Regions from separate parts of the Geodermatophilus sp. SYSU D00766 genome, predicted to be linked through region 1. Evidence: riboswitches for the same ligand, from Rfam matches in the RefSeq annotation. Region 1 holds a riboswitch; each other region holds the start of a gene.

What was found. A riboswitch is a leader RNA that binds a small molecule or an ion and turns the genes downstream of it on or off. The one in region 1 is predicted to bind S-adenosylmethionine.
Region 2: another riboswitch for S-adenosylmethionine. It lies ahead of ACI8AD_RS15310 (putative leader peptide); the one in region 1 lies ahead of ACI8AD_RS12990 (GNAT family N-acetyltransferase).
Region 3: another riboswitch for S-adenosylmethionine. It lies ahead of ACI8AD_RS07410 (bifunctional o-acetylhomoserine/o-acetylserine sulfhydrylase); the one in region 1 lies ahead of ACI8AD_RS12990 (GNAT family N-acetyltransferase).

Annotation. Positions count from the first base shown of each region.
Region 1 is NZ_JBJGYI010000015.1:21,300-28,908, forward strand. It holds gene ACI8AD_RS12975 (hypothetical protein) at 1-875, shown strand, start outside; gene ACI8AD_RS12980 (AAA family ATPase) at 1,145-2,617, shown strand; gene ACI8AD_RS12985 (NAD-dependent succinate-semialdehyde dehydrogenase) at 2,735-4,186, shown strand; SAM riboswitch class IV at 4,340-4,454, shown strand; gene ACI8AD_RS12990 (GNAT family N-acetyltransferase) at 4,702-5,235, shown strand; gene ACI8AD_RS12995 (amino acid ABC transporter permease) at 5,232-6,203, shown strand; gene ACI8AD_RS13000 (amino acid ABC transporter ATP-binding protein) at 6,200-6,979, shown strand; gene ACI8AD_RS13005 (ABC transporter substrate-binding protein) at 7,069-7,609, shown strand, end outside.
Region 2 is NZ_JBJGYI010000020.1:32,469-40,077, forward strand. It holds gene ACI8AD_RS15280 (cytochrome P450) at 1-1,163, opposite strand, end outside; partial or broken gene ACI8AD_RS15285 (GNAT family N-acetyltransferase) at 1,278-1,571, opposite strand; tRNA gene ACI8AD_RS15290 (tRNA-Met) at 1,654-1,730, opposite strand; gene ACI8AD_RS15295 (hypothetical protein) at 1,801-2,544, opposite strand; gene ACI8AD_RS15300 (sensor histidine kinase) at 2,813-3,931, shown strand; gene ACI8AD_RS15305 (response regulator) at 3,928-4,587, shown strand; SAM riboswitch class I at 4,717-4,812, shown strand; gene ACI8AD_RS15310 (putative leader peptide) at 4,817-4,894, shown strand; gene ACI8AD_RS15315 (methionine ABC transporter ATP-binding protein) at 5,200-6,243, shown strand; gene ACI8AD_RS15320 (methionine ABC transporter permease) at 6,240-6,899, shown strand; gene ACI8AD_RS15325 (MetQ/NlpA family ABC transporter substrate-binding protein) at 6,965-7,609, shown strand, end outside.
Region 3 is NZ_JBJGYI010000006.1:41,649-49,257, forward strand. It holds gene ACI8AD_RS07395 (gamma carbonic anhydrase family protein) at 1-445, shown strand, start outside; gene ACI8AD_RS07400 (threonine aldolase family protein) at 535-1,593, opposite strand; gene metX (homoserine O-acetyltransferase MetX) at 1,697-2,779, opposite strand; gene ACI8AD_RS07410 (bifunctional o-acetylhomoserine/o-acetylserine sulfhydrylase) at 2,781-4,073, opposite strand; SAM riboswitch class IV at 4,116-4,233, opposite strand; gene ACI8AD_RS07415 (NAD(P)H-dependent flavin oxidoreductase) at 4,255-5,301, opposite strand; gene ACI8AD_RS07420 (hypothetical protein) at 5,343-5,831, opposite strand; gene ACI8AD_RS07425 (mechanosensitive ion channel family protein) at 5,828-6,715, opposite strand; gene ACI8AD_RS07430 (thioesterase family protein) at 6,774-7,568, opposite strand; gene ACI8AD_RS07435 (hypothetical protein) at 7,598-7,609, opposite strand, start outside.

The sequences.
Region 1 (7,609 bases):
TCTTCCTCACCGGGCTGTACGCGCTGCCCGCGGAGCAGCGGATGCAGTACGCGCCGCCGCGGCACCCCGTCGGGGCCTCCGACATCGGCTTCCTGTCGACGCAGGAGGTGCTCGACACCGTGGCCGAGGTGCGCCTCGCCTGGCTGGACGGGCACGAGATCGGCACCCACTTCAACGGCCACTTCTGCGGCGAGGACGGCGTCCGGCTCTGGTCGCCGGAGGACTGGACCAGCGAGATCGCCCAGGCCAAGCGGTTCGTGCAGACCTGGAAGACCACGACGGGCCGCGGCGACCTGCCGCCGCTGCCCTTCGACTACGACGTCGAGCTGGTCGGGGGCCGCACCCCGTGCCTGCAGGGCCAGGACGCCCTGCTGCCGAGCGCCGCCGCGCTCGGGTGGCGCTACGACGCCAGCTCACCCGGGGGGTCGCAGGTGTGGCCCGGGAAGCAGCTCGGCCTGTGGGACCTCCCGCTGCCGTCGGTGCCCTTCCCGGCGAGGGGCTCCAGCGTGCTCGCCATGGACTACAACATCATGTTCCAGCAGACCCGCGGGGACACCGCCGGCGACCCGGCGATGCACGGCACCTGGCGGCAGCAGGCCCTGGAGGCCTACCTCGCCGGGTTCGAGCGGGCCTACACGACCAACCGGGCGCCGCTGTTCATCGGCAACCACTTCGAGCAGTGGAACGGCGGCATCTACATGGACGCGGTCGAGGAGACGCTGCGGGCCGTCGCCGGCCGGCCCGAGGTGCGGCTGGTGTCCTTCCGCCAGCTCGTGGACTGGCTGGACGTGCAGGACCCCGCCGTCCTGGACCGGCTGCGGACGCTGCCGGTCGGCACGGCCCCCGCCGGCGGCTGGGAGTCCTTCCTGGCCTGACCCGGGCAGCCGGGGGCGCGCACACGTGGGCGGACGGGACACCACCGGCCGGGTGAGCAGTCGTGGTCGGTGACCCGCACGGGCACGCCGTGCCCACCGACCGCGACTGCTCGGTGGGGCCCGAGCCCGTCCGCCGAGCGCGACCGGTCCACCGGGAGCGGCAGCGCATCCCGCACCTAGTGCCGGACGGGTCCCCGTGCAGCAGCGCAGCAGTGCGGTGATCGCTACGCTCCGCCGCTACGTCCGACCGACCGGGAGCAGGGAGCGCCGTGGCGAACGAGGCATCGCAGACCGAGGCCAGGGAGTTCGCCGCGGGGCTGCGGTCGCTGCTCGACTGGCTGCACCTCACCGGGGAGGGAGCGCGCAACGAGGTCGTCACGCTGGTGCAGGAGACGCTGGGTCCCGAGCGCCTGCAGCAGTCGGTGGTCGCACGGGAGCTCCCGCCCCTCGAGCACGTCAACCTGCAGACCGCCCTCGACGCCTGGACCGCGACCGGCGGGCGCTCGGTGGAGGTGCGCGGCGTGGTGCTCCCGCCGCACTACGCCGGGATCGACCTGCAGCAGCTGATGACCGGCGAGGGACTGCCCCCGGTGCGCCTGAGCGCTCCCTCCGTGGTCGACCTGCCGAACGGCCCGGACTCCACGCTGGCCTGCCTGCGCACGGCCCTGCTGCTGGTCACCGACGACGCCGGCCGGTACGTACTGCTCGTACAGGGGCCGAGCGAGCACGAGCCGCGGCTGCGCGTCGAGGTCGCCGGGCTGCCGGTGCAGCAGGCGCAGGCTGTGCTGGCCGAGATCGACCGGCTGCGCCGCGAGCTCAACGTGTACCGCGGCCGGCTGGTCGAGGTCACCCAGGGGCCGATGGGCCAGGTCGTGCTCACCTTCCTCGACCCGCCGGAGCTGCACCGCGACGAGGTCGTGCTGCCCGCCGCCGTCCTCGACCGCGTCGAGCGGCACGCCCTGGGCGTGGCCGCGCACCGCGCGGGCCTGCGCGCGGCGGGGCAGCACCTCAAGCGCGGCCTGCTCCTCTACGGACCGCCGGGCACCGGCAAGACCCACACCGTGCGCTACCTGCTGGGCCGGATGGAGGGCTACACCCGGCTGCTGCTCACCGGGCGGTCGCTCGGCATGGTCGGCTCGATCACCGACCTGGCCCGCGACCTGCAGCCGGCCGTGGTGGTGCTCGAGGACGTCGACCTCGTCGCCATGGACCGCTCCTTCGGCCCCGGCGGCAGCCCCGTGCTGTTCGACCTGCTCGACGCCATGGACGGCGCCGCCCCGGACGCCGACCTGCTCTTCGTCCTGACCACCAACCGGGCCGACCTGCTCGAGCCGGCCCTGGCCGCGCGGCCCGGGCGCATCGACGTCGCCGTCGACGTCGACCTGCCCGACGCTGCGGCCCGCCGCCGGCTGCTGGAGCTCTACGGCCGCGCCGTGCCGCTGCAGCTGTCGGAGGACGACGTCACCGGCGCCGTCGACCGCACCGAGGGCGTGACGGCGTCGTTCCTCAAGGAGCTGCTGCGCCGCGCCGTCCTGGAGGCGCTGCACGAGCAGGACCCGCTCGACCGGGTCACCGCCGTGCACCTCACCCGCGCCCTCGACGACCTGCTCGACAGCACCCAGGCGGTGACCCGCACCCTGCTCGGCGTGGGCGGCGAGGCCGCCGTCGCGGGCGACGGGGCCGAGCCCGGCCTCCCGCACCCCGTCGTGTTCACCGGCTCGTACGGCCCCTTCCGCCGCTGACCGACACCCGGGAGGGGTGGGCGCCCGGTCCGCGGGTGACACCATCGCCCGGCGGCGGAACGGCGCCGCGGACCCGACCCCCGGTCCTCGGATCGGTCAGCCAGTGAGGTGGGCGCCATGACGCAGGAGCCAGGTCGCACGATCCACGTCGACGGGGAGTGGCGCCCCGCCGACGGCGGCGCGACGTTCCCCGTCACGAACCCGGCCACCGGCGAGGTCCTGGGCCGGGCGAGCGACGGCGACCGGACCGACACCGCCGCCGCGATCGCCGCCGCGGAGCGAGCGCTGCCGGCCTGGTCGGGCGCGACCGCCTACGAGCGCGCGGCGGTCCTCGCGAGGGCCGACGCCCTGATGCGGGAGCGGCGCAGGGACCTGGCCGCGCTGATGACCCGTGAGCAGGGCAAGCCGCTCAAGGCGGCGATGAACGAGGTCGCCTACGCGGCGGACTTCCTGGCCTGGTTCGCCGAGGAGGCCAAGCGCGTCGGGGGTGTCACGATCCCCTCGGCGCGGGCCGACCAGCGGTTCGTGACGATGCGCCAGGCGGTCGGCGTGGTCGCGGCCATCACGCCGTGGAACTACCCGGTCTCGATGCTCACCCGCAAGCTCGCCCCCGCCGTCGCCGCCGGGTGCACCTCGGTGCTCAAGCCCGCCGAGCAGACCCCGCTCTGCGCGGTGGCGACCGTGCAGGTGCTCGTCGACGCGGGGCTGCCCGCCGGGGTGGTCAACATGGTCACCACCAGCCGCCCGGCGGAGGTCGGTGACGCGCTGCTGGACTCCCCGGTGGTCCGAAAGCTGACCTTCACCGGCTCCACCGCCGTCGGGAAGGTGCTGGTGGCGAAGGCCGCCGCCACGCTCAAGCGGGTCTCGGTGGAGCTGGGCGGGCACGCGCCGTTCATCGTCTTCGGTGACGCGGACCCGGTGCGGGCGGCCAAGGGGGCCGCGCTGGTCAAGTTCCTCAACACCGGCCAGGCGTGCATCAGCCCGAACCGCATCTACGTCCACCGCTCCCTCTACGACACCTTCGTCGCCACCCTCGAGCAGCGGATCGCGGCGCTGCGGGTCGGTCGCGGCGACCAGGAGGGCATCTCCGTCGGCCCGCTGATCGACGAGCGCGCCGTCGCCAAGATGGAGGCGCAGGTCGACGACGCCCGGACCCGCGGCGCCCGGGTCGTCGCCGGGGGCGAGCGGCTGCAGGTCGAGGGGCTCGCCGGCACGACCTTCTTCTCGCCCACGCTGCTGGCCGACGTGACGCCGGACATGCTCGTCTCCCGCGAGGAGACCTTCGGCCCCATCGCCGCGGTCACCCCGTTCGACGACGAGGACGAGGTCGTCGCGCGAGCGAACGACACCGAGTACGGCCTGGCCGCGTACGTCTACACCAACGACCTGTCCACCGCGATCCGGGTGACCGAGAAGCTGCGCTTCGGGATGGTGGGCGTCAACGACATCAACCCGACGTCGGCCGCCGCTCCCTTCGGCGGCGTCAAGGCCAGCGGGCTGGGGCGTGAGGGCGGCTACGAGGGCATCGACGAGTACCTCGACACCAAGCTCGTCGGCATCGCGGTCTGACGCTCGGCACCCACGCCGACTGACCACGGGGCGAGGTCCTCGTGGGCCGTTGGCAGGGGGTGTGCGCCGCGGAGGGCCACCGTGGGCCGGTCCGATCTGCACCAAGTCGATGGGAATTGACGGGATTACCGGCGGCGCCTAGATTGGCGCGCAGGTCCAGAGCGTCAGCGTCAAGCCCCGGCTCGCTGACCGGCAACCCTCCGCTGGGACGGGGTGCCCCGGGTGACGACCAGGCGGGTGCGCACCGTGCGCCCCGCAAGTCCAGCCGCCCCTCCCGGGGCCCGACAGAGGAGCCCAGCCGTGGGACACGGGAGCACGAGCAGCGTGCGCGCCCTCTCGCTCGACCTGGTCGGCCGACCGACCGTCGACCTGCACCGCACCGACAGCGCGCTCTGTCGCTGACCTCCTGACCTCCCGACCGTAGAAGGACCCTCCTGCCCCCCGCTGCTCGCACGCTCGCAGCGGGGCCCTGCAGGACGGCCACACCCTCACCTGTTCCTGTCAGGAGCTCCGTCATGTCCGCACCACCGCTCGAGGTGGCCTCCGTCCACCCCGACGACCCCCTGGCCGCGCCCCTGTTCGCCGAGCTCGCCGCCGAGTACGACGCCCGCTACGGCGACCTGTTCGGCGGTGCCCACGAGGAGCTGACCCGCTACCCGGTCGAGGAGTTCCTGCCGCCCGACGGCGAGCTGGTGCTCCTGCTGGCCGGCGGCACACCCGTCGCCGGTGGCGCCTACCGCCGGCACGCCGACCCCGGCACCGCCGAGGTGAAGCGCATGTGGACGGCGGCCACCCACCGCCGCCGCGGCCTGGCGCGGCAGGTGCTCGCCGAGCTCGAGACGCGCGCGGCGGCACGCGGCTACTCGCGCCTGTTCCTCACCACCGGCCCGCGCCAGCCCGAGGCCAAGGCGCTGTACCTGACGGCCGGCTGGACCCCGCTGTTCGACCCGGCCGTGCCCCGTCCCACCGACCTGGCCGTGCTGAGCCGGCTGCCCGTCGCCGAGCGCGTGTACGCGTTCGACAAGCAGCTGCCGGGAGGTGGGGCGTGACCACCCTGCTGCCCCGCTCCGACACCGCCGCGCCACCGGCGGGCGGGACGCCCTACGACCGGCTGCGGGTCGTGCCCGCCCGGCACCCGGCGCGCTGGGTGGCCACCGCGGTCGTCGCCGTCCTCCTCGCGATGGTCGTCAACTCGCTGGTGACCAACCCCCGGTGGGAGTGGGACGTCGTCGGCGCCTACCTCACCGAGGAGTCGATCGTCCGCGGCGTCTGGACGACGGTGCAGCTGACGCTGATCACCGCCGTGCTGGGCTTCGCGCTCGGGACGGTGCTGGCGCTCATGCGGCTGTCCCGCTCGCCCCTGCTGCAGGCGGTCAGCTGGGGCTACACCTGGGTGTTCCGCTCGGTGCCGCTGATCCTGCAGCTGCTGCTCTGGTACAACCTCGCCTACCTCTACCGGTCGCTGGACGTCGGCATCCCGTTCGGCCCGTCGTTCGCCAGCGTCGAGACGCTCTCGCTGATCGACAAGTTCGGCGCGGCCGTCCTGGGCCTGGCCCTGCACCAGGCGGCCTACTCGGCGGAGATCGTCCGGGCCGGGATCCTCAGCGTCGACCAGGGCCAGCTGGAGGCCGCCGCCTCGCTCGGCATCCCGAAGCGCCGGCAGACCACCCGCATCGTCCTCCCGCAGGCGATGCGCTCGATCGTGCCGACGGCGGTCAACGAGGTGATCGGCCTGTTCAAGGGCACCTCGATCGTCTACGTCCTGGCGCTCGGCGAGCTCTTCTACACCGTCAGCGTGATCTACGGCCGCACCCAGCGGGTGCTGCCGATGCTCCTGGTGGCCGCCGTCTGGTACGTCGTCCTCACCACGGTCGTCACGGTCGTCCAGTACTACGTGGAGCGGTACTACGCCCGCGGCGCCCTCCGCACCCTGCCCCCGACGCCGCTGCAGCGACTGCGCGCCAACCTGACCGCGGGCCTCGCCCGCGTCCGTCCGGCCCGCGAGGTGTCCCGGTGACCACGGTCGCCGCCCGCCGCGGGCGGGTCGAGGTCCACGGCGTGCACAAGTCCTACGCGGGCGTCGAGGTGCTGCACGGCGTCGACTTGGTCGTCCAGCCCGGCACGGTCACCGTCGTCCTCGGGCCCTCCGGGTCGGGCAAGTCGACGCTGCTGCGCAGCATCAACCACCTGGAGAAGGTCGACCGCGGCTTCGTCGCCCTCGACGGCGAGCTCGTCGGCTACCGCCGCCGGGGCGACACCCTGCACGAGCTCAAGGAGAAGGACCTGCTCCGGCAGCGCACCCGGTTCGGGTTCGTCTTCCAGTCCTTCAACCTGTTCCCGCACCTCACCGCGCTGGAGAACGTGGTGGAGGCGCCGGTCTCGGCGCAGGGCCGGCCGCGCGCCGAGGTCGAGGCCGAGGCCCGCGAGCTGCTCGCCCGCGTGGGCCTCGCCGACCGGGCCGGGGCCCACCCCCGGCAGCTGTCCGGCGGGCAGCAGCAGCGGGTCGCGATCGCCCGGGCCCTGGCCATGCACCCGGCGGTGCTGCTGTTCGACGAGCCCACCTCGGCGCTGGACCCCGAGCTCGTCGGCGAGGTGCTCCGCGTCATCGAGGACCTCGCCCGCGGCGGCACCACGATGATCGTCGTCACCCACGAGGTCGGCTTCGCCCGCCGGGCCGCCGACCGGGTGGTCTTCATGGCCGACGGCCGCATCGTCGAGGCCGGCCCGCCGCAGCAGGTGCTCGACCACCCCGCGCACGAACGGACCCGCGCCTTCCTCGCGCAGGTCCTCTGACCCTCCCCGTCCCCACCCCCGGACGGCGCAGCGCGCGCCGCCCGTCGCCGGCACGCGCCCGCGTGCCCCTGCCGGAAGAGAGAACGACCGTGATCGCCCGTACCCGACGAGTCCCGCTCGCCACCGCCCTGGCCGCTGCCTCCCTCCTCGCGCTGAGCGCCTGCAGCAGCGCCGCGGACATCGAGGAGGCCCGCGCGGAGGAGGACACCGGCAGCAGCGCGCTGGCAGTGGACACCAGCCCCGAGCAGGACCGCGTGCGCACGACCGAGAGCGACGAGGCGGTCGCCCTGCTGCCGCCGCAGGTCGCCGAGGACGGCGTCCTGACCGTCGCCGTCGGCGCCTTCACCGCGCCGCTGAGCTTCCTGGCCGACGACAACGCGACGGTCATCGGCAACGAGCCCGACATCGCCCAGCTCGTCGCCGACGGCCTCGGGCTGGACCTGGAGCTGGTGACCACGGACTGGTCCAACTGGCCGCTGGCCACCCAGTCCGGGGACGTGGAGGTCACGATCGCCAACGTCACGGTGACCGAGGAGCGCAAGGAGCTGTTCGACTTCTCCTCCTACCGCGTCGACGAGCTCGCCTTCCAGGCGCGCACCGGCTCCGGCCTGGTCGTCGACGAGCCGGCCG
Region 2 (7,609 bases), on a different contig from region 1:
TCGCGGCGGGCCAGGTGCGCGCCCAGGCAAAAGTGCGGCCCCTTGGACCCGAAGCCGACGTGCGGGTTGGGGTCGCGGCCGACGTCGAAGCGCTGCGGGTCGGCGAAGACCTCGGGGTCGCGGTTGGCCGCGGCGTAGAACAGCAGGAACTTCTCCCCCGCGGTGAAGCGGTGCCCACCGATCTCGCCGTCCTGGGTGGCGGTGCGCCGCATCCAGGTGACCGGGCTGACCCAGCGGACCACCTCCTCGACACCGGTGCGGTCCAGCGCGGGGTCGGCCGCCCACCGCGCCCACTGGTCGGGGTGCTCCGACAGCGCGAGCAGGCCCTGGGAGATGGCGTTGCGGGTGGTCTCGTTGCCCGCCACCAGCAGCAGGATGAAGAACGACGCGATCTCCTGGTGCGACAGCTTCTCGCCGTCGACCTCGGTGGTGACCAGGGCGGTGGTCAGGTCCTCGCGCGGCTGCGTCACCCGCTCGCCGGCCAGCCGCTCCATGAGCGCGGCCAGCTCCATGCCGGCGGTGAGGAAGGCGGTCAGCGGGTCGTCGTTCTCGATGAGCTCCGGGTCGCCGCCGGAGAGGATGACGTTGGAGTGCGCCAGCACCGCGGGCCGGTCCTCCTCCGGGACGCCCATCATGTCGCAGATGACCCGCAGCGGGATCGGCGCGGCGATGTCGGCGACGACGTCGATCGCCCCGCCGTTCGCCGCCGCCGTCGCCCGGGCGCGGGCCAGCACGTCGTCGACGACGGCGCGCACGGAGTCCAGTGTCCGCTCGAGCATCCGCGGGGTGAACGTCTTCGAGACGATCCGGCGGATCTTGGCGTGCCGGGGGTCGTCCATGCTGATCAGCGAGCCGTAGAACTCGTTGAGCTCGGAGGGCATGTCCTGCATGGACACCGCGCCCCGGCCGGAGCAGAACAGCGCCGGCTGCGAGCTGATCGCCTCGAGGTCGGCGTAGCGGGTGACCGCGTGGTACCCCGGGCCGGCCGGGATGCCGGGGATCTCGGGCTCGGCGAAGAAGGCGAACGGGCGCTCCTGCCGCAGCCGGTCGAAGGCCGCGTGCCGGTAGCCCGGCGGCGTCGTCCACCAGTCCCGGTCGGACAGGTCGACGGTGCCCATGTCGACGTCGGCGGGCTCGGCCGGGGGCACGGCTGCGATGGTCACGGACGACTCCCTCGTCGAAACGGTCACCGTTGACCGCACGCTAGAGAGACGCCCCTGTGGCAGGCAACACACCCGGGCGCGTCGGGCGGGTCACCCTCCGGCGCCGTCCGCCGGTCAGGAGTCGTGCGCGACGAGGTCCCGGTACTCGGGGTGGCGGTCGATCCAGCCGCGGACGAAGGAGCAGTGCGGCACCGCGCGCAGCCCCCGGGACCGGACGTCGTCGAGGGCGCCGCGGACCAGCGTGCCGCCCAGCCCCGAGCCCTCGGCGTGCGGGTCGACCTCGGTGTGGGTGAACACCACCTCGTCGCCGCGGCGCCGGTAGGCGGCCAGGCCCAGCAGGCGGTCGCCGTCGCGGATCTCGTAGCGCTCGGCGTCGGGGGCGTCGTGCACGGTGGGCTCCATGTGCGGGCCAACCGTCCGCGGCGGCGCCCTGTTCCGGCCGCGGAGACGACGAGGGCCCCGGAGCGTGTGCTCCGGGGCCCTCGTGCGGTGGTAGCGGGGACAGGATTCGAACCTGTGACCTCTGGGTTATGAGCCCAGCGAGCTACCGAGCTGCTCCACCCCGCGTCGGTGACTCCACTGTACACGTCCCCGCGCGGGTGCCGGCGGGCCCCCGGTGAGGGGCCCGCCGGACCGCTCAGTCGCCGACGGGGCGCGCCCGCGCGGCCGGCCAGTCCTCGACCGGGCGGACGAGCGCCGGGCGCAGGAGCAGCACGGCCAGCAGGCTCACGACCAGGCCGGCGGCGACGACGGCCCACCCGATGCCGGTGAGCGCGGGCAGCTCGGCGCCGATCCGGGCGCGCACGTCGACCCCGGGGGAGCCGTCGGCGTCCATCACCACGAACACCCAGTCGCCGTCGGCGGGGTCCCAGGTCAGCTGCTGCGGTCCGGTGCCGGAGACCTGCACGGTCCAGAAGTCCTGGTCCCCGGGCGGCCCGGGCGGCGGGCCGCCGGGGATCTCGTCCTCGGCGTCGGCCGGGCCGTCGAAGCCGAGCCCGTCGACGGCGGTCCGCCGGACGCCGTCGAGGTAGGCCCGCGCGTCCGCGGCCGGCGCGATCCCGACGAAGACCTCCTCGGCCGTCTCCGCGGTGACCTCGAGCCGGGCGGTGCCCAGGGCCGAGCCGACCGGCAGCCAGTCGGGGCCGGCCCGCAGGTCGATCCGGTCGCTGACCAGGGCGGCACCGGGCGACGTGAAGCGCTCCTCGGGGCTGGTGACGAAGCCGCCGGAGCGGTGCGCGTCGGCCCACAGCAGCACTCCCCCCGCGGCCCCCAGGGCCAGGCCGGGCAGCAGGAGCAGCACGCCGAGGACGAGCGCGGCCGCCCGTCCGGCACGGCTGGCCCGGCCGGGCGGGGTCCACGTGGGCTGTCGGACGTCGGTCACGGGGCACCTCCAGGGGGAAGGGCGTCGCGCTCCCGCGGCGCCGCGGTGCCCGAGCGTGGCGCCGCCGCGCTGCCCGCCACGAGCCCCGCGCGGGTCCCGTGCGGTCCCGCGGGAGTGGTCCGCGGCGCGCGGCGGGCGCCCCGGTGGGGGACCGCGGCTCCCTCGCGCGAGGGAGGCGGACGGCCCGCACGGGTCTCCCCCGGGCCGCCCGCCGGCGGGACGATGGGAGGTGTCGCCGTCCACCTCCCCCGCGCCCGGGACCGGCGCCGTGAGCCGCACGGACGCGGCGCTCGCCGGCGTCCTGGTCCTCGCCACGGTCACCGTCACCCTCGCGGTGCCGGCGGGCCCGCCCTACCGGCCGGTGGACGCCGCGGCCGTCGCGCTGGCCGCGGCCGGGCCGCTGACCCTGCTGTGGCGGCAGGCCGCGCCGCTCGCGTCGCTCGTCGCCGCCGACACGGTCGTGGTGGTCAACGCGGCGGCCGGGTACGCCATCGGCTACCTGCCCTGGCCGGCCTGGATCGCGCTGTTCACCTGCTTCGCCGTCGGCGGGCGGCGGCTGCGCCTGGCGGCCGGCGCGGTCGCCGTCCTGGGCGCCGCCGGGTACGTGACCCTGGACCGCGTCGACTCCCTCGCCGCCCTGCCCGACATCGGGATGACCTCGCTGGTCGCCGTGGTCGCCGGCGAGCTCAGCCGGCGGCGCGCCCTGGCGGCGGCCGCCGGCGCCCGGGAGGCGGCGGAGAGCCGGGCGCAGGCGCTCGCGGCCGAGCGGCTGCTGCTGCAGGAGCGCGGCCGGCTGGCCCGCGAGCTGCACGACTCCCTCGGGCACACGGTGAACGTCATGGTGATGCAGGCCGGGGTGGGACGGCGGGTGTTCGACGACAACCCGGCCTTCGCCCGCGAGGCGCTGGGGTCCGTCGAGTCCGCCGGGCGCTCCGCGCTCGACGAGCTCGACCGGCTGCTGCGCGTGCTGCAGCCGCTGGAGCGCCGGGCGGGGGCGGGACCGTTCGCCCCGACCGTGGCCGACCTGGAGGAGCTCGCCGACCGGATCCGGGCGACCGGCCGCCCGGTCGAGCTGCACACCGACGGCGGGCCGCTGTCCGCGGGCGCCGCGCGGGCGCTGTACCGGATCGTGCAGGAGGCCCTCACCAACGCCGTCCGGCACACCCCCTCCGGCCCGATCCGGGTGGAGGTCTCGCGGGTGGCCGACCGGGTGCTGCTCGACGTCACCAACGAGGGGCGCGACCTGCCCGACCCGGTCCCGGGACGCGGGCTGGTCAACATGCGCGAGCGGGCCCGGCTCGAGGGCGGCGAGCTGGAGGCCGGTCCGGTGGAGGGCGGGTTCCGCGTGCACGCGGTGCTGCCGGCCGGGACGGGGGTGCCGGCGTGATCCGCGTGCTGCTGGCCGACGACGACCGGCTGGTGCGCAGCGGCCTGCGCGCGCTCCTCGACGCCGAGGACGACCTGACCGTCGTCGGGGAGGCGGCCGACGGCCGGGAGGCGGTCGACCGCGCCCGGGCGCTGCGGCCCGACGTGGTGCTCATGGACGTCCGGATGCCCCGGGTCGACGGCGTCGCCGCGACGCGGGAGATCGTGTCCTGGCCGCGCCGCCCGCGGGTCCTCGTGCTCACCACCTTCGACCTGGACGAGGTCGTCGACGACGCGCTCGACGCCGGGGCGGACGGCTTCCTGCTCAAGCGCGCGACCCCGGAGCAGCTCGTCGACGGCATCCGCACGGTGTACGCCGGGGACGCGCTCGTCGCCCCGGCGGTGACCCGCCGGCTGCTGGCCGTGCACGCCGCCCGCCGGCCCGCCGACCCCGAACGGCTGCGGGCGGCCGCCGCGCTCACCGAGCGCGAGGTGGAGGTGCTGCGCGCGATGGCCGAGGGGCTGTCCAACGCCGAGATCGCCGCCCGGGTGTGGCTCTCGCCCGAGACGGTGAAGACCCACGTCAAGGCCGTCCTCGGCAAGCTCGGCGTGCGCGACCGCACGCAGGCGGTGGTGTGGGCCTACCGGACCGGCTTCGTCGGCCCGGGGACCGACTGAGCCGGGACCGCGCGCGGCTCGCCTCCGCCACTCCGGATCCCTGGAGGGACCGCCGCCGGCTGACGGAGACCCGGGCGGGGTCTGCACCCCGTTCCGTCACCATCCCGACCGGCTCGGTAGGATCGCCCCCGACCATCCAGAGCGGCCGAGAGACCTGGCTCGACGACGTCGCAGCAACCCCCCGCCCCGTGCGGACGAGGGTGCCACCGCCAGGATCGATGGAGGACCGATGACCCACGCCCAGCTCACCTGGGCTCGCCGGCACGTGGACCTGTGCCGGACCGCCACCGCCCTGTGTCGGCGCTGACGCCGCGAGTCCGCTCCCGCTAGCTGAGGGGCACGACCCCGGCGCGGCACGTGCCGCCTCGGCGGCCTCCCGCGACGCCTCGAGCACCCCGCCCCGGCGGTGACCCGGCTCTCCCGCGCGCGGGGCCGTTCCCTGGTGTCGTCGACCGCGCCCGGGACCGCCGTGCGGGCCGGCCCCGATCCGCAGGGATCCCGGCCGATCCGTCCTGCCTCCCGCACCGACCCTGCGGCGTCCGGCCGTCGCGACCGGACGCCTGCGCCGAGCCCCGGCGCCCCTCCCCCGCACCCGTCCCGAGGACCCAGCCTGTGATCGAACTGAACGACGTCCGCAAGGTGTTCCCTGCCCGGGGACGGATGGGCGAGGTCGTCGCCGTCGACGGGGTGAGCCTGCGCGTGGCGGCCGGTGAGTTCGCCGGCGTCGTCGGCCCGAGCGGCTCGGGCAAGAGCACGCTGGTGCGCCTGGTCAACCTGCTCGAGCGCCCGACGGCGGGATCGGTGAGCGTGGACGGGCGGGTGCTCACCGACCTCCCGGACGACGGGGTCCGCGAGGCCCGCCGCTCCATCGGCATGGTGTTCCAGCACTTCGAGCTCCTGGACTCCCGGACGGCCGCGGGCAACGTGGAGCACCCCCTCGAGCTCGCCGGCGTCGGCCGGGCCGAGCGACGCCGCCGCGCCACCGAGCTGCTGGACCTGGTCGGGCTCGGGGAGCGCGCCGGTGCCCGCCCGGCGCAGCTGTCCGGCGGGCAGAAGCAGCGCGTGGCCATCGCCCGGGCGCTCGCAGGCCGTCCCCGGGTCCTGCTGTGCGACGAGGCCACCTCCGCCCTGGACCAGGCGAGCACGAGCAGCGTGCTGGAGCTCCTGCGGCGGGTGCGCGCCGAGCTGGGCCTGACCGTGCTGTTGATCACCCACGAGATGGCCGTGGTCAAGGCCGTCTGCGACAGCGCCGTCCTGCTCGACCGGGGACGCGTCGTCGACGGCGGCCGGCTGACCGACGTCCTGACCCGCGAGCACTCCCCGCTGGGTGACGCCCTGCTGCCCGCCCCGGTCGCCGACGCCGGCGCCGGGCACGGCGGGGCCCTCGTCCGCGTGACCGTCACCGACCGCACGCCAGAGACCGCCGTGCTGCAGGCCCTCGTCGGGGAGCTGGGGCTGGCGGTGGAGGTCGCCGGCGGCTCGGTCGAGACGGTCGCCGGAGGGCGCTACGGCCGGCTGCTGCTGCGCGTCACCGGGGACGGCGGCACCGAGGGCATGGACCGGCTCGACGCCGCCCTGCACCGGATGCGGTCCGACGGCGTGCTCGTCGAGCGGCTGCACGCCGGTGCGGCCGCCACGGCCGGAGCGGGGCGATGAGCGACTGGAGCCGGGTCTGGCCGCAGCTGCTCGAGGCCACCGGCGAGACCCTGTACATGGTCGGCGCCGCCGCGGTGCTCACGGTGCTGCTCGGCGTCCCCCTGGGCGTCCTGCTCACCGTCACCGCCCCGAGCGGGCTGGCCCCGCGGGGAGCGCTGAACCGGTCCCTCGGCCTGGTCGTCAACCTGGGCCGCGCGCTGCCGTTCATCATCCTGCTGGTGCTGGTCGCCCCGGTGACGCGGGGCATCGTCGGGACGACGATCGGCTCGACGGCCGCGATCGTGCCGCTGACCATCGGCGCCGTCCCGTTCCTCGCCCGCCTGGTGGAGACCAGCCTGCGGGAGGTCGCCTCCGGGAAGGTCGAGGCGGCGCTGTCGATGGGCGCGCGCCGTCGGGACGTGGTCCGCACCGTGCTGCTGCCGGAGGCCCGCCCCTCGCTCGTCGCCGGGGTCACCGTCACCGTCGTCGCGCTGATCAGCTACTCCGCGATGGCCGGAGCCGTCGGCGGCGGCGGGCTCGGCGACTTCGCCATCCGCTTCGGCTACCAGCAGTTCCGCACCGACATCACGCTGGTCACCGTCGCCCTGCTGCTCGTCGTCGTGCAGGGCCTGCAGTGGGCCGGTGACCGGTGGGCCCGCAGCCTCGCCCACGTCTGACCCCCTCGCCGGCGGCCGTCCGGCCGCCGGCCCCCACCGCACCACCCCGAAGGAGAACCACCACCATGCGCTCCCGCTCCACCCTGCTCCTGGCCGCCACCGCCGCCACCACCCTGCTCACCGGGTGCGGCGGTGGGGACGCCGAGCTGTCGGCGGCCGACGAGCCGCTGCGGGTCGGCGCCTCCCCGGTCCCGCACGCCGAGATCCTGCGCTTCATCGACGAGAACCTGGCCGAGGACGCCGGGCTGGACCTCGAGATCGTCGAGTTCACCGACTACGTGCAGCCCAACGTCGCCCTCGACGACGGCTCGCTGGACGCCAACTACTTCCAGACCATCCCCTACCTGGAGGAGCAGGAGACCAGCGGCGGCTACGACTTCACCCCGCTGGACCCGGTGCACATCGAGCCCCTGGGCATCTACTCCCAGTCGCTGACCGACCTCGCCGCGCTCCCCGACAGCGCCACCGTGGCGATCCCGAACGACCCGACCAACGCCGCCCGCGCGCTGCGGCTGCTCGAGGCCAACGACCTGATCACCCTGGCCGACACCGGTGACGCCGCCCCGACGTCCCTGGACGTCCAGGACAACCCCAAGGACCTGCAGATCTCCGAGGTCGAGGCCGCGCAGGTGCCCCGGTCCCTCGCGGACGTCGACATCGCGGTGATCAACGGCAACTACGCCATCGAGGCCGACCTGGTCCCCGCCGAG
Region 3 (7,609 bases), on a different contig from region 1:
CGCGCGCGCCGACCACGAGGTGATCGAGATCGGCGAGGGCTCCAACGTCCAGGACGGCAGCACGCTGCACTCCGACCCCGGTTTCCCGCTGGTCATCGGCCGCGGTGTGACCGTGGGCCACCGGGTGGTGCTGCACGGCGCGCGCATCGACGACGACGTCCTGATCGGTATGGGCAGCGTCGTCATGAACGGCGCGCACATTGGCGCGGGCTCGATCGTGGCCGCCGGCGCCGTCGTCACCCAGGGCACCGAGGTGCCCGCCGGCTCCCTGGTGGCCGGTGTCCCGGCGACGGTGCGCCGGCAGGTCACCGACGACGACCTGACCCACATCCGGCTCAACGCGCAGAGCTACACCGAGCGGCTGCCCGCGGCGCGCAGGGTGCGCCCGGTGGTGCGCCGCCCGCTGCCCCCGGCCGGCCACATCCCGGGCGACGCCGCCGACTGAGGAAGGACCCCCTCGCCCCCCACCGCTCGCAGGCTCGCGGCGGGACCCTGCGAGGGGGCCGTTCCATCCGCTCGCGAGGGGCCGTTCCCTCACGTCACCAGGTGGGCGACGGCGGCGCGGATCTCGTCGAGGGACAGCGCCAGCGTCGCGTCACCGGCGCCCAGCTCGACGCGCAGCACGCCCGGGTCGCCGGTGGACGCCGCCGAGGGCCAGGTCCACAGCCCGCCCTCGGCGAGCTCCCGCGCGGCGGCGCCGAACGCCTCCGGCGTGGTCTCCAGCAGCAGGTGCAGCATCGGCGTCTGCGGCGGGTCGGGGACGACGCGCACGCCGGGCAGGTCGCGCACGCAGGCGGCCACCTCGCGCGCCCGCTCCAGGTAGCGCGGCATCAGCGGCAGCCGCTGCCGCAGGCAGGTCAGCGCCGACGCCGCGCCCGGCCACAGCCCGAACAGTGTCCCGCCCATGCGGTGCCGCCACTCTTGCACCTCGGCGACGACGTCGGCCGGCCCCGCCAGGCAGCACCCGGCGAGCGCGCCGAGGCCCTTGTAGAAGCTGACGTAGACGGTGTCGAACGGGGCGGCGACGTCGGCCGGCGGCAGGTCGTAGCCGGCCGTGGCCTCCCACAGCCGGGCGCCGTCGAGGTGGGCCACGGAGTGCACGTCGTGCGCCCACGCCGTCTGCTCGACGACGTCCTCCCACGGCGGCAGCTGCCCGCCGAGGTCGCGCTGGGGCAGCTCCACCACCAGCGCGGCCGGCGACTCGGCGACGGCGTCGAGGTCGGCGCGCAGCAGCAGCCGGTGCCGGTCGCCGACCGGGCGCGGCACCAGCCCGTGCAGCCGCTCGAGCGCGCCACCCTCGTGCTGGAACAGGTGGCAGTGGGGGTGGGCGACGACGGTGCGCCGCAGCGTGCGCCCGGCGTGCACCCGCAGCACGGCCTGCTGGGCCATCGTGCCGCTGGGCAGGTACACCGCCGCGGGCTTGCCCAGCAGGCCGGCCACCTCGGCCTCCAGCTCCGCGACGACGCCGCCGGCGCCGTAGCGGTCCACCGCGGTGTCGGCCGGGATCGTCGCCAGCAGCGCGCCGGCGCGCACCGGCCCGTGCCCGGACAGGGCGCGGTCGCAGGACGGGCGGAGGGCCTCGAGGTCGCTCACCCGCGCCAGTCTGCCCGGCCAGCTCTGCGCGAGATCGGCGGTCTCGTGGCGATCGGCCGCTGATGACCACGAGACCGCCGATCTCGCCGAGGAGGGGAGGGCCTCAGCCGCCCAGCAGCTCGCGCACCAGCGCGCCGACGGCGTCGGCCTCGATGAGGAACCCGTCGTGCCCGTACGGCGAGGAGATCACCCGCAGCGGCACCCCCAGCCCGTCGGCCACCCGCTGCTGCAGGTCCAGCGGGTAGAGCCGGTCGCTGTCCACCCCGGCGACGACGGCGCGCGCGGTCACCCGGGCCAGCGCCGCCTCCACCCCGCCCCGGCCGCGGCCGACGTCCCAGGTGTTCATCGCCTCGGTGAGCACCAGGTAGCTGCCGGCGTCGAAGCGGCGGGTGAGCTTGTCGGCGTGGTGCTCCAGGTAGGAGGCGACGGCGAACCGGCCGTCGTCCTGCACGGTCGCGCCGAAGCGCTCCTCCAGCTCCAGCGCGCTGCGGTAGGTCAGGTGCGCGATCCGCCGGGCGACGCCGAGCCCGGCGGCCGGGTCGGCGCGGATGGCGGCCTGCTGGGTGGTCTGCGTGCCCAGCTGGTCGGCGGTGACCGCGGCGCCCGAGGCGAGGAAGAACAGCCCGGCCACCCGGTCGGGCAGCGCCACCGCCCACTCCAGCGCCCGCATGCCGCCCATCGACCCGCCGACGACGGCCGCCCACCGGCGCACCCCCAGCGCGTCGGCCAGCGCCGCCTCGACCAGGACCTGGTCGCCGACCGTCACCTCGGGGAACCGCGACCCCCACGGGGAGCCGTCGGGCGCCGTCGACGACGGTCCGGTGGTCCCCTGGCACCCGCCGAGCACGTTGGCGCAGACGACGAAGAGCCGGTCGGTGTCCAGCGGCGCGCCCGGCCCGACCAGCGACGCCCACCAGCCGGGTGTCGGGTGGCCGGGCCCGGCGGGGCCGGTGACGTGGCTGTCGCCGGTGAGCGCGTGCTCGACCAGCACCGCGTTGCCGCCGTCGGGGGCGAGCGTCCCCCACGTCTCGTAGGCGACCCGGACGCCGGGCAGCACCCCACCGCGCTCGAGGCGGACCGGTCCGTCCAGGTCGAGGAACAGCCGGTCCCCGGCGGGGTCGCCGTCGCGCCACCCGCCGGTGCGCGGCGGGGTGCGGGACCCGGGGAGGTCCCGCACCCCCGTCACGTCAGGCTCCCTTGGCGGCGCGGAACCCGGCCTCGAGGTCGGCCAGGACGTCCTCGATCCCCTCCAGGCCGGCGGCCAGCCGCACCAGGCCCGGGGTGACGCCGGCGGTCAGCTGCTCGTCCGCGGTCAGCTGCGAGTGGGTCGTGGACGCCGGGTGGATGACCAGGCTGCGCACGTCGCCGATGTTGGCCACGTGGCTGTGCAGCTCCAGCCCCTCGACGAACCGCTTCCCGGCCTCGATGCCGCCGCGGATCTCGAACGCCAGCACCGCGCCGGCGCCCTTGGGCGCGTAGCGCTGCTGGGCGGCGTGCCACGGCGAGGACGGCAGGCCGGCGTAGTGCACCGCCTCCACCTCGTCGTGCGCCTCGAGGAACTCGGCCACCCGCTGGGCGTTGGCCACGTGCCGCTCCATGCGCAGCGACAGCGTCTCGATGCCCTGCACCACCAGCCAGGCGTTGAACGGGCTGATCGCCGGTCCGAGGTCGCGCAGCAGCTGCACCCGCGCCTTGAGCGCGTAGGCCGGCGCGCCGAGGTCGGCGTAGACGACGCCGTGGTAGGTGGGGTCCGGCGTGGTGAACCCGGGGAACTTCCCGGACGTCCAGTCGAACCCGCCGCCGTCGACGATGACGCCGGCGATCGCGGTGCCGTGCCCGCCGAGGTACTTGGTGGCCGAGTGCACGACGACGTCGGCACCGTGCTCGAGCGGGCGCACCAGGTACGGCGTGGCGATGGTGTTGTCGACGATCAGCGGCACGCCGTTGCGGTGCGCCACCTCGGCCACGGCGGCGATGTCCAGGACGTCGCCCTTCGGGTTGCCGATGGACTCGCCGTAGAACGCCTTGGTGTTCTCGCGGACCAGCGCCTGCCAGTTCTGCGGGTCGTCGGGCTCCTCGACGAAGGACACCTCGACGCCGAGCTTGGGCAGCGAGTGGTGCAGCAGGTTGTACGTGCCGCCGTAGAGCGAGGCGGAGGCGACGACGTGGCTGCCGGCCTCGGCGACGTTGAGCAGCGCGAGGGTCTCCGCGGCCTGGCCGCTGGCCACCGCGAGCGCCGCGACCCCGCCCTCGAGGGAGGCGACGCGCTGCTCGAGCGCGTCCTGCGTGGGGTTCATGATCCGCGTGTAGATGTTGCCCAGCTCCGCCAGCGCGAACAGGTCCGCGGCGTGCTGGGTGTCGCGGAACTGGTAGCTGGTGGTGGCGTAGATGGGCAGCGCCCGGGCCCCGGTGGTGGGGTCGGGGCTGGTCCCGGCGTGGATCTGCCGGGTCTCGAAGCTCCAGCTCTTCGGGTCGGTCACGCGCCGTCTCCTCTCGTCCCGGAGGACCTGCGGCGCACAGGTGCTCCGTCCTTGCCGGGCGGCGGGCGCCGCACGGCCGGCTCTTCCCCTGGGAGCACCTCAGACGGAGGAAGAGGTTGCCGGGCAGCCAGCCAGGTGCTTCGCGCTGCCTCTCGTGAGCCTGGTCCGACGATAGCCGAGGTCAGCGACTCCCGGTCCCGGGGTACGGGCGGGCCAGGGCCGCGCGGGCGTCCTCGTCGAGGCGGCGCACCAGCTCGGCGGCGGGGACGGCCTCGACGAGGGGGTGGGCCTGCCCGGCCCACAGGTTGTAGCCGCCGTCGTCGCCGGCCCGCCGGGCGGCGGCGCGCAGCGGCGCGGTCAGGTGGTGCACCTCGGGGTAGGCCGCCGGCGCGGCGGCGGAGTGCTCGGTGAGGAACCGGTTGACCAGCCCGCGGGCGCGCCGGCCGCTGAAGGCCCGGGTGAGCGCCGTCCGCCCGTGCGTGGTCAGCGCCGCGCGGTGCTCCGGGGTGGTCCCCGCCTCGGGGCAGCAGAGGAACGCGGTCCCCAGCTGCGCGGCCTCGGCGCCGGCGACGAGCACCGCGGCGACGGCGGCGCCGTCGGGGATGCCGCCGGCGGCGACCAGCGGCAGGTCCACGGCCCGGGCGACCAGCCGCAGCAGCGGCAGCAGCCCGTACTCGCCCTCGCCGTCGCGGTCGGCGAAGCTTCCGCGGTGCCCGCCGGCCTCGACGCCCTGCACGACCAGCGCGTCGGCGCCGACGTCGCGGGCGGCGACCGCCTCCTCCGGGGTGGTGACGGTCACGAGCACGGTGGCCCCGGCGTCGTGCAGCGCGGCGACCGCGTCGGCGGGGGGCAGGCCGAAGGTGGAGGAGACCACCGGCACCCGCTCCTCGGCGAGCAGGGCGACCTTGTCCTCCCAGGCGTCGTCGTCGGCTCGGGGCTCGCCCAGCCCGACGCCCCAGCGGCGGGCCTCGGCGTCGAGCTCGCGGGCGTAGCGGCCCACGGCGCCGGCGTCACCGGGCGGGCCGGGCACGAACACGTTGACGGCGAACCGCTGCTGGGTCCTCGCGCGGACGGCGTGGATCTCCTCGCGCACCGCCGCCGGCGTGCGGTAGCCGGCGGCCAGGCAGCCCAGCCCGCCCGCCTCGGACACGGCCGCGGCCAGGGCCGGGGTCGACGGCCCGCCGGCCATCGGGGCCTGCACGATCGGGCGGCGCAGCTCCAGGACCATGCCGGCCATCCTCCGCCCCGGCGGGGCCGGCCGGGCGCGGGTCAGCCCGGCGGGGAGACGGTCGTCGGCTCGGTGGCGGGGGCCGTCGGGGCCCGCGTGGTGGTCGGGACCGGCGGCTCCGACGGCGTCTCCCCGGGGGTGGTGGCCGGCGGCGTGGTCGGCGACGGGGCCGTGGTCGGCCCGGTCGTCGGCGGCTCGGCCGGCGGCGTCGTCGGGACGTCGGTCGTCGCGGGGGCCTCCGGAGCCGGCGGGGCGGTGGTGGCCGGCGGTGCGGGGGGCGGCGTGGTCACGGTCGTGGTGCCGGCCGGCGCGGTGCCGGCCGGGTCCGGGCGCACGTAGAGGTAGAGCAGCCCCAGGCCGAGGAACAGCACGACCAGGACCACCGTGGAGGTGCGGGCCCGCCCGATGTGTCCGGGCGTGCGGCGCAGCGCGGACAGGCCGAAGCGGCCGCGGCCGGCCGGGTCGCCGCCGGGGTGGGGCTCGGCGGCGGGCTCCGGACCGGGGGAGCGCGGGGCGCCGGGGACGGTCACGGCTTGGCCGCCGGCGCGGGTCGGGTCGCGACGGCCGGCTCGGGACTCGGGGCGAGGGTGAGCCCCGCCGCGGCGAAGGCCAGCACGATCCGCTCGCGCAGGTCGCGGCCCACCTCGAACTGCCGCCCGGGCAGCGTCCGGGCCACCACCCGCACGTTGACCTGGTCGAGGTCGATGCTCTCCACGCCCATGACGCTGGGCTCGTCGAGGAGCAGCCGGCGCAGCTCGGCGTCGGCGAACGCGTCCCTGCCGACGTCGTGGAGGATCTCGTTGACCCGGGTGACGTCGGCGCTGGTGGGCACCGGGACGTCGACCACCGCCCGCGCCCAGTCGCGGGAGAGGTTGGTGACCTTGACGATCTGCCCGTTGGGCACGGTCACCACCTCGCCGTCGGCCGAGCGCAGCCGGGTCACCCGCAGGGTGACGTCCTCGACGGTGCCCGCGGCCGGGTCGCCCCCGCCGGTGACGGCGATGGAGACGACGTCGCCGAAGCCGTACTGCCGCTCGGTGATGAGGAAGAACCCGGCGAGGACGTCGCCGACGATGCGCTGCGCGCCGAAGCCCAGCCCGACGCCGAGCACGGTGGCCGGCGCGACCAGCCCGGTGATCGGGACGCCGAGGCGGTCGAGCACGTAGAACGCCGCCACGGTGTAGACCAGCACGATCAGCGCCCACGTGATCACCTGGGTGAGCGAGTGCCGGTGCTTGGCGGCCTCCGAGCGCACCAGCACGTCGCCGCCGGTGGCGCGCGCGTCGATGCGGTCGGTGATCCGGGTGCCCACCCAGGTGGTGAAGCGGGCGACCAGCACCGAGCCCAGGATGATCAGCACGATCTCCAGGCCGCGGCCGGCGAGCCAGTCGAGCAGGTCGGTCAGCGGGCCCATGGCAGGTCAGGTCCTCCGTCCGTGTCGCGTCGTGCCCCCATCCAACCGGGCCGCCCCGTCAGCACGCTCGGCGCGGCTCGACGAACAGCGACGCGACCGAGCGGCCGATCCGCCCGCCGGTGTCGTAGAGGTCGGCGGCGCACTGCCCGACCCCGGCGGGCCCCAGCGTGGTGACGGCGTCCATCGCCAGCCACCGCCCCTCCGGCCGGCGGAACAGCGCGACGACGAGGTCGACGTTGGCGAACGTCGCCTGCGACCAGTCCAGCGCCGCGGAGACGCCGCTGGCCGCGTCGGTCATCACCAGCAGGTGCTCCAGCGGGGTGATCGGCTCGCCCTCGACCAGGCCGCACAGCGGGCGGGTCCACACGGCGGCCGGGCCGGTCGCGGTGATCGAGCCGCCGGCCTCCCGCCACTCCAGCGACCGGTGGTAGGCGACCTCCTCGCGGAAGACGTCGAACTGCGCCGGGCGGCCGTCCTCCGGCCCGACCGGGAACCGCTGGGGCGGGTGCGCGGCGGCGGCCGAGTCGCGGACCCGCATCCGCCAGGCGGTCAGCCGCACCACCGGGCGCCCGCCGGCCTCCAGCGTCGCCTCGACCAGCTCGATCCGGCGGCCCGGGCGCAGCACCCGCGCGGCCACCCGCACCGGCCCCACCGGCACCGGCCCGAGGACGTCGAAGGCCAGCCGCACCGGCTGCCCGTCCTCGATCCCGCCGGCGCGCTCGGCCTCCCGGGCCAGCAGCGCGGCGGGCGGGCCGGCGTGCTGCAGGCCGGGGTCCCACGGCCCGATGGTGAGCGCGGTGGCGACGAAGGCGCCGGGACCGTCGGGCAGGTAGTAGGCGGAGGGCAGCTGCACGCCCCGCAGTCTCGCGCCGGTCCTCCCGGTCACCCGCGGCG